2 regions of the Streptomyces sp. M92 genome follow, and region 1 is predicted to be linked to the other one. Evidence: riboswitches for the same ligand, from Rfam matches in the RefSeq annotation. Region 1 holds a riboswitch; the other holds the start of a gene.
The links. A riboswitch is a leader RNA that binds a small molecule or an ion and turns the genes downstream of it on or off. The one in region 1 is predicted to bind S-adenosylmethionine.

Region 1 (5,078 bases):
CGACGGCGGCGAGGGCACCGCCTGCGCGCTGGCCGCCGCGACCGGCGGACGGCTGGTCGCGCTGGCCGCCACCGGCCCGGTCGGCGAGCCCGTCGGCACCCACTTCGCGCTGCTCGGCGGCCGGGACACGGCGGTGGTGGAGATGGCGGCCGTCGCGGGCCTGTCGCTGGTCCCCCGCGCCCTGCGCGATCCGGGCGCCACCACCACGTACGGCGTCGGCGAGCTGATCCGCGCCGCGCTCGACACCGGGGTGCGGCGGGTCCTGGTCGGCTGCGGCGACTCGGGCACGTCCGACGGGGGCGCGGGGGCGCTCCAGGCGCTCGGGGCGCGGCTGCTGGACGCGGACGGCTTCGAACTCCCCCGCGGCGGACGGGAACTGGTCCGCCTCGCCCGCATCGACCCGGCGGGCCTGGACCCCCGGCTGAAGGACACCGAGCTGCTGGTCGCCTGCAACCCCTTCAACGTGCTGTGCGGGGAGCGCGGGGTGGCGCGGGTGTTCGGTCCGCAGAAGGGGGCGACGCCCGCGCAGGTCGAGGAGTTGTCGGCGGGACTGGAGAACTGGGCGCGCGTCCTCACCCGCGACCTGGGCGTCATCGGCGCCGACCTGCGCACGGGCCCCGGCACCGGCGCCTCCGGCGGGCTGGGCGCGGGGCTGGCCGCCGTCGGGGCCCGGCTGCTGCCCCGCTTCGACGTCCTCCTCGACCACCTCGACCTGGACGCGCGGCTGGCCCGTGCCGACCTCGTGCTCACCGCCGAGGGCGCCCTCGACCACCAGACGCCGCGCGGCAAGGTCCCGGCCGAGGTGGCCCGGCGCGCCAAGCTGCACGGGCGTCCCGTCCTGGCGCTGGCCGGCACGCTGGGCGAGGGCGCGCACGAGGTGCCCGGGGTGGACGCCTTCCACGGCATCATGCCGGCGCCGATGGCGCTGGCGGACGCGCTGGTGCGCGCGGCCGAGCTGCTCACCGACGCCACCGAGCGGGCGCTGCGGATGGTCCTGCTCGGCTCGCGGCTGCCGGGCCGGGCGGCTCAGACCGCGGAGGTCCCGGCGCCGGTGTCCGCGGCGGACCTGTCGGGCACGCAACGGCCGTCCTCCGTGCGGTAGTTCCAGCGGGCGCCGTCGCTCACCAGCTCCCTGACGGCGTCCACGAACCGCTCGACGTGCTCGTCCGGGGTGCCGGCGCCGAAGCTGACGCGGATGGCGTTGAGGGACTTCTCGCCGGGCGCCGCCTCGGGGGCGCCGCACTCGCCCTGCGTCTCGGGGTCGCTGCCGAGCAGGGTGCGCACCAGCGGGTGGGCGCAGAAGAGGCCGTCGCGCACGCCGATGCCGTACTCGGCGGAGAGCGCGGCGGCGAAGTGGGAGCTGTTCCAGCCGTCGACGACGAAGGACAGCACGCCGACGCGGGGGGCGTCGTCGCCGAAGAGGGACAGCACCCGCACCTCGGGCACCTCGGCGAGCCCCTCCCGCACCTTCCCGATCAGGTACTCCTCGCGGGCGACCAGCGTGTCGAAGCCGGCCTCGGTGAGCGCCTTGCAGGCGGAGGCGATCGCGTAGGCGCCGATGACGTTGGGCGAGCCCGCCTCGTGCCGGGCGGCGCTGTCGTGCCACCGCACGTCCACGCCGCCGTCCGCGCGCCGGGAGACGCTGCGGCTGGCGCCGCCGCCCGCGAGGTACGGCTCCGCCTCACGCAGCCAGTCGGCGCGGCCGGCCAGCACGCCGGAGCCGAAGGGGGCGTACAGCTTGTGCCCGGAGAAGGCGACCCAGTCGACGTCCAGGTCGCTCACGGAGACGGGGTGGTGCGGGGCGAGCTGGGCGGCGTCCAGGACGATCCGGGCGCCGTGCGCGTGCGCGGCGGCGGCCAGTTCCCGCACCGGCCACAGCTCGCCGGTGACGTTGGAGGCGCCGGTGACGCAGACCAGGGCGGGTCCGTACGGCTCGCGGGCGGCGAGGGCGCGCTCCAGGGTCTCGACGGCCTGCGCGGGGGTGCGCGGCGCGTCGAGGTAGGTCACGTCCGTGTCTCGCCAGGGCAGCAGCGAGGCGTGGTGCTCGGTCTCGAAGACGAAGACCCGGCAGCCGGCCGGCAGCGCGGCGGCGAGCAGGTTGAGGGAGTCGGTGGTGGACCGGGTGAAGACCACCTGATCGGTGTCCCGACACCCGAGGAACTCGGCGACGGTCCTGCGGGCGTTCTCGAACAGGTCGGTCGACAGCTGCGACAGGTAGCCGGCCCCCCGGTGCACGCTGCCGTAGTAGGGCGCGTAGGCCGCCACGTCGTCCCAGACCCGCTGGAGGGCGGGCGCGCTGGCGGCGTAGTCGAGCGCGGCGTAGGTGACCTCGCCGCCGGTGACGAGCGGGACGGTGACGTCCCGGCCGAGAACGGGCAGCGGGGTGGCGACAGCGGTGGGTACGGACATGACGGACTCCCGTGAGGACCAGCGCGGAGAAGGGCGCTGTGAATGAGAAGAGGAAGGGTGTGCGGAGGCGGGGCTCTGCGGCCCTATCGCATTCGCTGGTTCACGGAAGACTCCCTCGGACGACCCAGGACCCCTGGTTCCGCGAGGGGTCCGCGCTTGCCGTGAACCTTGCTGTCCACGGCCTGGTCTTCACCCGGGGCACCCCGCCACGGACGGAGGGTTGCCGGACAGTCGGCCGGGGCCTCATGACTGTCACTCATGACCTGTCGAAAAACCTATGGGAAGTGATCGGCGCCCCGCAACCCGAGTCCGGATCGCGGGACGCTCGTCACACGGGCGGGAGGGCGGCTACGCGTGGGTCGTGGCGACCCAGCGCTCCAGGACCCGCCTGGCGGCGCCCGAGTCGATCGACTCGGCGGCCCGGTCCATGCCGACCCGGATCTGGTCGGTGAGCGGTCCGTCGCCGGGGTCCAGGGCCACCAGGGCCGCCGCGGAGTTCAGCAGCACCGCGTCCCGCACGGGGCCCCTCTCGCCGGCCAGCAGGCGGCGGGCGACGTCGGCGTTGTAGGAGGCGTCGGCGCCGCGCAGCGCCTCGACCGGGACCAGTTCGAGGCCGACGTCCCGCGGGTCGAAGGTCTCCTCGGTCACCCGGCCGTCGCGCACGACCCAGACGCGTGAGGTGGCGGTCGTGGTCAGCTCGTCGAGGCCGTCGTCGCCGCGGAAGACCAGGGAGGAGTGGCCGCGTTCGGCGAAGACACCGGCGATGATCGGCGCCATCCGGGCGTGCGCGACGCCGATCGCCTGGGACTTCACGCCCGCGGGGTTGGTCAGCGGGCCCAGGAAGTTGAAGACCGTGCGGATGCCGAGCTGGCCGCGGGCCGCCGCCACGTGGCGCAGCGCGGGGTGGAACTTCACGGCGAAGCAGAAGGTGATGCCGGCCTCCTCGGCGACCTCCGCCACCCGCTTCGGCGTCAGCTCCAGATTGACACCCAGCTTCTCCAGGACGTCGGAGGCTCCGGATGCCGAGGAGGCCGCCCGGTTGCCGTGCTTGACGACCTTGGCGCCCGTGCCGGCCACCACGATCGCCGACATGGTGGAGATGTTGACGGTCTTCGCGCCGTCGCCGCCGGTGCCGACGATGTCGACCGTCCGCCCCGGGACCTCGATCACGTTGGCGTGCGCGTACATGGTGCGGACGAGACCGGAGATCTCCTCGACGGTCTCCCCCTTGAACCTGAGGCCGACCGCGAAGCCGGCGATCTGCGCGTCGGTTGCCTCGCCGCGCATGATCACGTCCAGCGCCCAGGCGGTCTCGTCGGCGGTCAGGTCCCGGCCGTCCGCCAGTCCGTTCAGCAGGGCGGGCCAGGAGCGGCCCGCCGCGGTGTCGCCTCCAGCGGGGGTCAAAGCGCTCATGTGCCGCTCCTGAATCGTGTGCATGACGGAGAGAAGGTGTGCTCCCACCCTATCCAGCCCCGGGCACGGCGAAGGGCCCCGTCCGCGGAACGGACGGGGCCCTTCGACCGTGGTGTGGCGACGCTGGAGGGTCAGTGGTGGCCGTGGCCGCTCGTGATCTCCTTGTACTCCTCGACGGTCGGCTTCGGAATCTGCGACTCCGGGCCGTAGTACGACTTGCTGAGCTTGGCGCGCAGCTTGTCCGTGCGCTTCACCTTGCGCTGGACGCCGTTCTCGTCGACCATCGGGCCGATCTCGGCCGGCTTGTACTGCTCGTGGGCCGTGAGCGTGTGCAGCTGCTCCTGGCTGAGCGGCTCGTGCACCTCGATGAACTCACCGTGCGGCAGGCGCTTGATGATGCCGGACTCGCGCCCGTGCAGCACCTTCTCCTTGTCCCGGCGCTGGAGGCCGAGGCAGATCCGCTTGGTGATCACGAAGGCGATGACCGGGCCGGCGAAGAACCCGATGCGGACGAACCAGGTGACCGCGTTGATCGACAGGTGGAAGTGCGTGGCGACGATGTCGTTGCCACCACCGATCAGCATGATCATGTACGCCGTGACCCAGGCGACACCGAAGGCCGTACGGGTCGGGGCGTTGCGCGGCCGGTCCAGGATGTGGTGCTCGCGCTTGTCCCCGGTCACCCACGACTCGATGAACGGGTAGAGGGCGATGACCGCGAGGAAGATACCGAAGATCACCAATGGGATGAACACGCCCAGGACCAGTGTGTGGCCCCAGAAGTTGATCTCCCAGCCCGGCATGGCGCGGACCAGACCCTCGGCGAAGCCCATGTACCAGTCCGGCTGGGCGCCGGTGGACACCATGTCCGGCCGGTAGGGGCCGATGCTCCAGATCGGGTTGACCGAGGCGATGCCGGCGATGGCCGCGATGACACCGAAGACCAGGAAGAAGAAGCCTCCCGCCTTCGCCATGTACACCGGCAGCAGCGGCATGCCGACCACGTTCTTGTTGGTCTTGCCGGGGCCCGCGAACTGCGTGTGCTTGTGGTAGAAGACCAGGATCAGGTGGCCGACCACGAGACCGAGCATGATGCCCGGCAGCAGCAGGATGTGGATCGAGTAGAACCGGGCGACGAAGTCGGTCCCGGGGAACTCCCCGCCGAACAGGAACATCGAGATGTACGTGCCGACGATCGGCACGGACAGGATCGCGCCCTGGGTGAAGCGGACACCGGTGCCGGAGAGCAGGTCGTC
Region 2 (5,078 bases), 7.2 Mb from region 1:
CCTCGACGTCGGACTCGTGCGACCGCTTCCGCAGGAAGTCCCCGTCGGCGCCCAGCCCGTGCACGCCGATCTCCGTGCCGCCGAGCCCGCCCACCAGGGCGTCGCAGCACGCGGTGAAGGCGTCCGCCCAGCGCCGGGTGAGGAACCCGAGCCGGTCCGCGCCCAGCATGCCCCGCAGCACCTGCTCGGCGATGTCGTCCGGCAGCAGCCGGAAGTAGTCGACCGGTGCCCAGGGCGTGTGCGAGAAGTGGCCGATCCGCAGGTCGGGCCGCAGCTCGCGGAGCATCCCCGGCACCAGCGTCAGGTGGTAGTCCTGCACGACGGCGACCGCGCCCTCGGCGGCCTCCTCGGCCAGCGCCTCGGCGAACGCCCGGTTGTACTTCTCGTAGGAGGCCCACTTCAGCCGGAACTCCGCGTCGAAGACCGGCTCCAGCGGCGTCTGGTACAGCATGTGGTGCACGAACCACAGCACCGAGTTCGCGATCCCGTTGTACGCGTCCGCGTGCACGTCGGCCGGCACGTCCAGCATCCGCACGCCGTCCTCGCCGACCCCGCGCCGCACCGCCTCGCGGTCGCCGTCGCCGAGCGCGGAGCACACCCACAGCGCCCCCGCGTCCGGCCCGATGGCCGACAACCCGGAGACCAGCCCGCCCCCGCCCCGTTTGGCGTCGAGTGAACCGTCCTTGCGCACCTCGTACGAGACGGGCCCCCGATTGGAGGCGACCAGCACCTGTGCAGTACCGAAGCTTGCAGCCATACGCCTCAACGTAGCCCGGCCCCGAAAAGCTCAAACGTGCCCGGGGATCACTTCGGCCGCGATTCGGTCACACCACTTGTGTGGGAGATGTGAGCAGGTCGAGGATATGCGGTGCACATTTCAACTTTCTGGGGGGTGGGCCCGGTGCCCGTACGTGTACGCATGCGCGGACTCGCGGCCTCCGCGGCACTGGTCGCGGCCTCCGCGCTGGCGCTGGCCGGTTGCGGCGACTCAAGCACCGGTACGCAGGCGGACGAGCGGCCCGCGAGCGCCGCCGCCACCGCCGCGCAGAGCCCCAGTGCCACCCCCGAGGTGTCCGACAGCGCCGAGCCGCCCACGCCCGCCGTCACGCTGCCGGACCACACCGGCCGCGACGTCGGAGGTGCCGTGCTCGCGGCCAAGGCGGCCCACGTCGACTACACGGTCCAACTCCAGGGGACAGGGCGGCAGGCCTCCACCTGGGGCCTGGACGAGGAGGTCTGCGAGCAGACCGACGGCCCCGACGGCGTGACGTTCACCGTCCCCCGCGACGGCCGCGACTGCGCCGGACGCCTGCTGCGCACGCCGGAGCCGGACCCGACCCCCGAACCCGAGAGGACCAAGGACGCCGGCACCGGCGGCACCGGCAGCGGCACCGGCGCCTGCGAGCTGACCAGCCCCGCGGGCAACTGCTACGCCGACGGCCAGTTCTGCGCGAAGAAGCACCGCGGCCTGAGCACCCACGGCCGCGGCGGCGAGTACCTGACCTGCGAGCCGGACGCGGGCGGAACCTGGCGCTGGTCGGACGGCGTCACCGGCTGAGGCCCCTCCCTCACGCCACCCGGCGGGCCGCGTACTCGGCGATCTCCGTCATCGGGGGCCGCTCCTCCGTGTCCACGGAGTACGTGCGCGGCTCGAAGCCGTCGGCGCCCCGCTCGAACTGGGTGAGGGCGGGCCGGACCAGATGGCCGCGGGCCAGCCGGAGCTGGGCGGTGCGGTAGATCGCGGCGGACATCCGGCCCAGCGCCCGGCCGTCCTGGTGCCGGTGCCTGCGGACGCCGACGTCGACCTGGGCGAGGGCGTCCAGGCCCACCAGGTGCAGGGCGTCGACCAGCATCCCCAGCTCGACGCCGTAGCCGACGGGGAAGGGGAGCTGTTCGAGCAGGGAGCGGCGGGCCGCGTACTCGCCGCCGAGCGGCTGGACGAAGCCGGCCAGCCGCGGCCAGTGCATGTTGAGCAGCGGGCGGGCCATCAGCTCCGTCACCCGGCCGCCCTGACCGGGCGCCGCGTCGAGCGGCCGGTCGTACATGGCCTTGACCAGGTGCACGTCCGGATCGGTGAGCAGCGGGCCCACGATGCCGGAGACGAAGTCGGCGCGGAACTCGCGCAGGTCGGCGTCGACGAAGCAGACGATGTCGCCGTCGGTGACCAGCAGCGAGCGCCACAGCACCTCGCCCTTGCCGGGCACCGCCGGGATGCGCGGCAGGATCGCGTCCCGGTGCACGACCCGGGCGCCCGCCGCCGCGGCCACCTCCGAGGTGCGGTCCCGCGAACCGGAGTCCACCACCACCAGCTCGTCGACGAGCGGCACCCGCTCCATCAGCTCCCGGCGGATCACCGAGACGATGTCGCCGACGGTCGCCTCCTCGTCGAGGGCGGGCAGCACCACGCTGACCGTCTGCCCGCCGGCGTGCTTGGCGGCCAGGAGCCGCTGGAGCGGCCGGTCCGTCACGGACCAGGAGCGTGCGTCCAGCCAGCGCTCGACTTCTTCCAGCACGGTCGGTGGCTCCCTCTGTGATCCATCTCGCGGTTCGGACGACTATCTCAACTGTCATGGCCGTCGGTTACAGTCTTGAACAACGCGGGTGACCATCGCATGCCGGGGTCGCCGCGTGACCAACAACTGAACACCGCTCATCCAGAGGGGCAGAGGGATACGGCCCGATGAAGCCCCGGCAACCCTCCAGTCGGTTCTTGTCACACGGACGTGGCGAGGCTCCCGGCTAGGGAAGGTGCCAAATCCGTCTCACGGCGAGATGCGTCGTGAGGAAGATGAGGAGAAAGGGCCTCGCCTCACATGGCTGTGCAGACTGTCGCAAGCAACACCGACACCACCGCTTCCACCCCCTCCGCCGCCTCCCCGGTCGACCTCGGTCCCGCCGCGGCCCTCTCCTGCCGCGAGTGCGGTCACCGCGTGCCGCTCGGCCCGCTCTTCGCCTGCGAGGAGTGTTTCGGCCCGCTGGAGATCGCCTACGACTTCTCGGCGTACGACACCGAGGAGCTGCGGAAGCGCATCGAGGCGGGCCCCGCGAACATCTGGCGCTACGCGCCGCTGCTGCCCGTCCCCGCCGACGTGGCGACCAAGCCGAACATCAACCCGGGCTGGACCAAGCTGGTCAAGGCCGACAACCTGGCCCGCGAGCTGGGCGTCGAGGCCGGCAAGCTCTTCGTCAAGGACGACTCCGGCAACCCGACGCACTCCTTCAAGGACCGCGTCGTCGCCCAGGCCCTGGAGGCCGCCCGCGCCTTCGGCTTCACCACCCTCTCCTGCTCCTCCACCGGCAACCTCGCCGGTGCCGTCGGCGCCGCCGCCGCCCGCGCCGGCTTCCGCTCCTGCGTGTTCATCCCGCACGACCTGGAGCAGGGCAAGGTCGTCATGGCCGCCGTCTACGGCGGTGAGCTGGTCGGCATCGAGGGCAACTACGACGACGTCAACCGCTTCTGCTCCGAACTGATCGGCGACCCGGCCGGCGAGGGCTGGGGCTTCGTCAACGTCAACCTGCGCCCGTACTACGCGGAGGGCTCCAAGACCCTCGCGTACGAGATCTGCGAGCAGCTCGGCTGGCGGCTGCCCGACCAGATCGTCGTCCCGATCGCCTCCGGCTCCCAGCTCACGAAGATCGACAAGGGTCTTCAGGAGCTGATCAAGCTCGGGCTGGTCGAGGACAAGCCGTACAAGATCTTCGGCGCCCAGGCCGAGGGCTGCTCGCCGGTGTCCACCGCGTATAAGGCCGGGCACGACGTCGTACGCCCGCAGAAGCCGGACACCATCGCCAAGTCGCTGGCGATCGGCAACCCGGCGGACGGGCCGTACGTCCTCGACATCGCGCGCCGCACGGGCGGTGCCGTGGAGGACGTGACCGACGAGCAGGTCGTCGACGCGATCAAGCTGCTCGCCCGCACGGAGGGCATCTTCGCGGAGACCGCCGGCGGTGTGACGGTGGGCGTGACCAAGAAGCTCGTCGAGGACGGCGTGCTGGACCCGGCGCTGACCACGGTCGTGCTGAACACGGGGGATGGTCTGAAGACGCTGGACGCGGTGGCGGGTACGGGGCTCACCGCGACGATTCGTCCCAGCCTGGATTCGTTCCGCGAGGCCGGTCTCGCGTAGCGCTGCTCGTTCTTCGTCTGCGGGCCGGTGGGGGCTGGTTCGCGCCCGCGCGGCGGTAGCCGCATATTCGACACGGCCCCCGCGCCCCCGGGGCGCTGCCCCACCGTCTGTGAAAATCCGACCGGAGGTCTTGAAGTGAGCGTCACCGTCCGTATCCCGACCATTCTGCGCACCTACACGGGTGGGCAGGCCGAGGTCAGCGCCGACGGCGCGAACCTCGGGGAGGTCATCGCCGACCTGGAGAAGAACCACACCGGCATCGCCGCCCGCGTCCTGGACGACCAGGGCAAGCTGCGCCGTTTCGTCAACGTGTACGTCAACGACGACGACGTGCGTTTCGAGCAGGGCCTGGAGACCGCCACGCCGGACGGCGCGGGCGTCTCCATCATCCCGGCGGTCGCCGGCGGCTGACACGCCTCGTAGTGCCCATTGCCCCCTCCGTGAGAGAAGCGGAGGGGGCAATTCCATGTGATTGAGCGCGGTAGAGTTGGGGAACGCGCTCCCGATCGAAGATCCCGGAGCCCTGAGTTCCTGCTTTGCGTCCGACAAGATGCAGCCAAAATGCAGACGCATTTCGCGGCTTTTGCTCCTTTTGTGTCACCCGACTTGACCCGAATTCAGGCGAAAGCTCGCCATATTTCGGACCGGGTGCGTCCAGATTTCTCGTCCGATTGACCTGTTGCAGACGGCAGTTGGACAGATACATTCAGCCGCGGTCGACGCGTTCCGGCGCACGCCCCCAGTCGTGGGGGGTGAGGTCTGACCCGGGTCCGCGAAGTGCGGATCTGTGCAAGGGCCAGTAATAGGGGAGTTAGGCATGGCTCAGGGCACCGTCAAGTGGTTCAACGCGGAGAAGGGGTACGGCTTCATCGCGGTCGACGGTGGTGCGGATGTTTTCGTCCACTACAGCGCGATTCAGATGGACGGCTACCGCACCCTCGAAGAAGGCCA

Region 2: it holds a riboswitch for S-adenosylmethionine, as region 1 does, so the genes downstream of both, thrC (threonine synthase) here and M6G08_RS01850 (aminotransferase class V-fold PLP-dependent enzyme) in region 1, are expected to answer to the same signal.

The regions. Positions count from the first base shown of each region.
Region 1 covers NZ_CP101137.1:404,748-409,825, forward strand. Annotated here, with positions in the region: gene M6G08_RS01845 (glycerate kinase) at 1-1,102, shown strand, start outside; gene M6G08_RS01850 (aminotransferase class V-fold PLP-dependent enzyme) at 1,027-2,409, opposite strand; SAM riboswitch class IV at 2,557-2,673, opposite strand; gene trpD (anthranilate phosphoribosyltransferase) at 2,758-3,822, opposite strand; gene qcrB (cytochrome bc1 complex cytochrome b subunit) at 3,954-5,078, opposite strand, start outside.
Region 2 covers NZ_CP101137.1:7,649,394-7,654,471, reverse strand. Annotated here, with positions in the region: gene M6G08_RS35310 (alpha,alpha-trehalose-phosphate synthase (UDP-forming)) at 1-757, opposite strand, end outside; gene M6G08_RS35305 (hypothetical protein) at 920-1,558, shown strand; gene M6G08_RS35300 (glucosyl-3-phosphoglycerate synthase) at 1,569-2,513, opposite strand; SAM riboswitch class I at 2,648-2,795, shown strand; gene thrC (threonine synthase) at 2,814-4,127, shown strand; gene M6G08_RS35290 (MoaD/ThiS family protein) at 4,263-4,538, shown strand; gene M6G08_RS35285 (cold-shock protein) at 4,945-5,078, shown strand, end outside.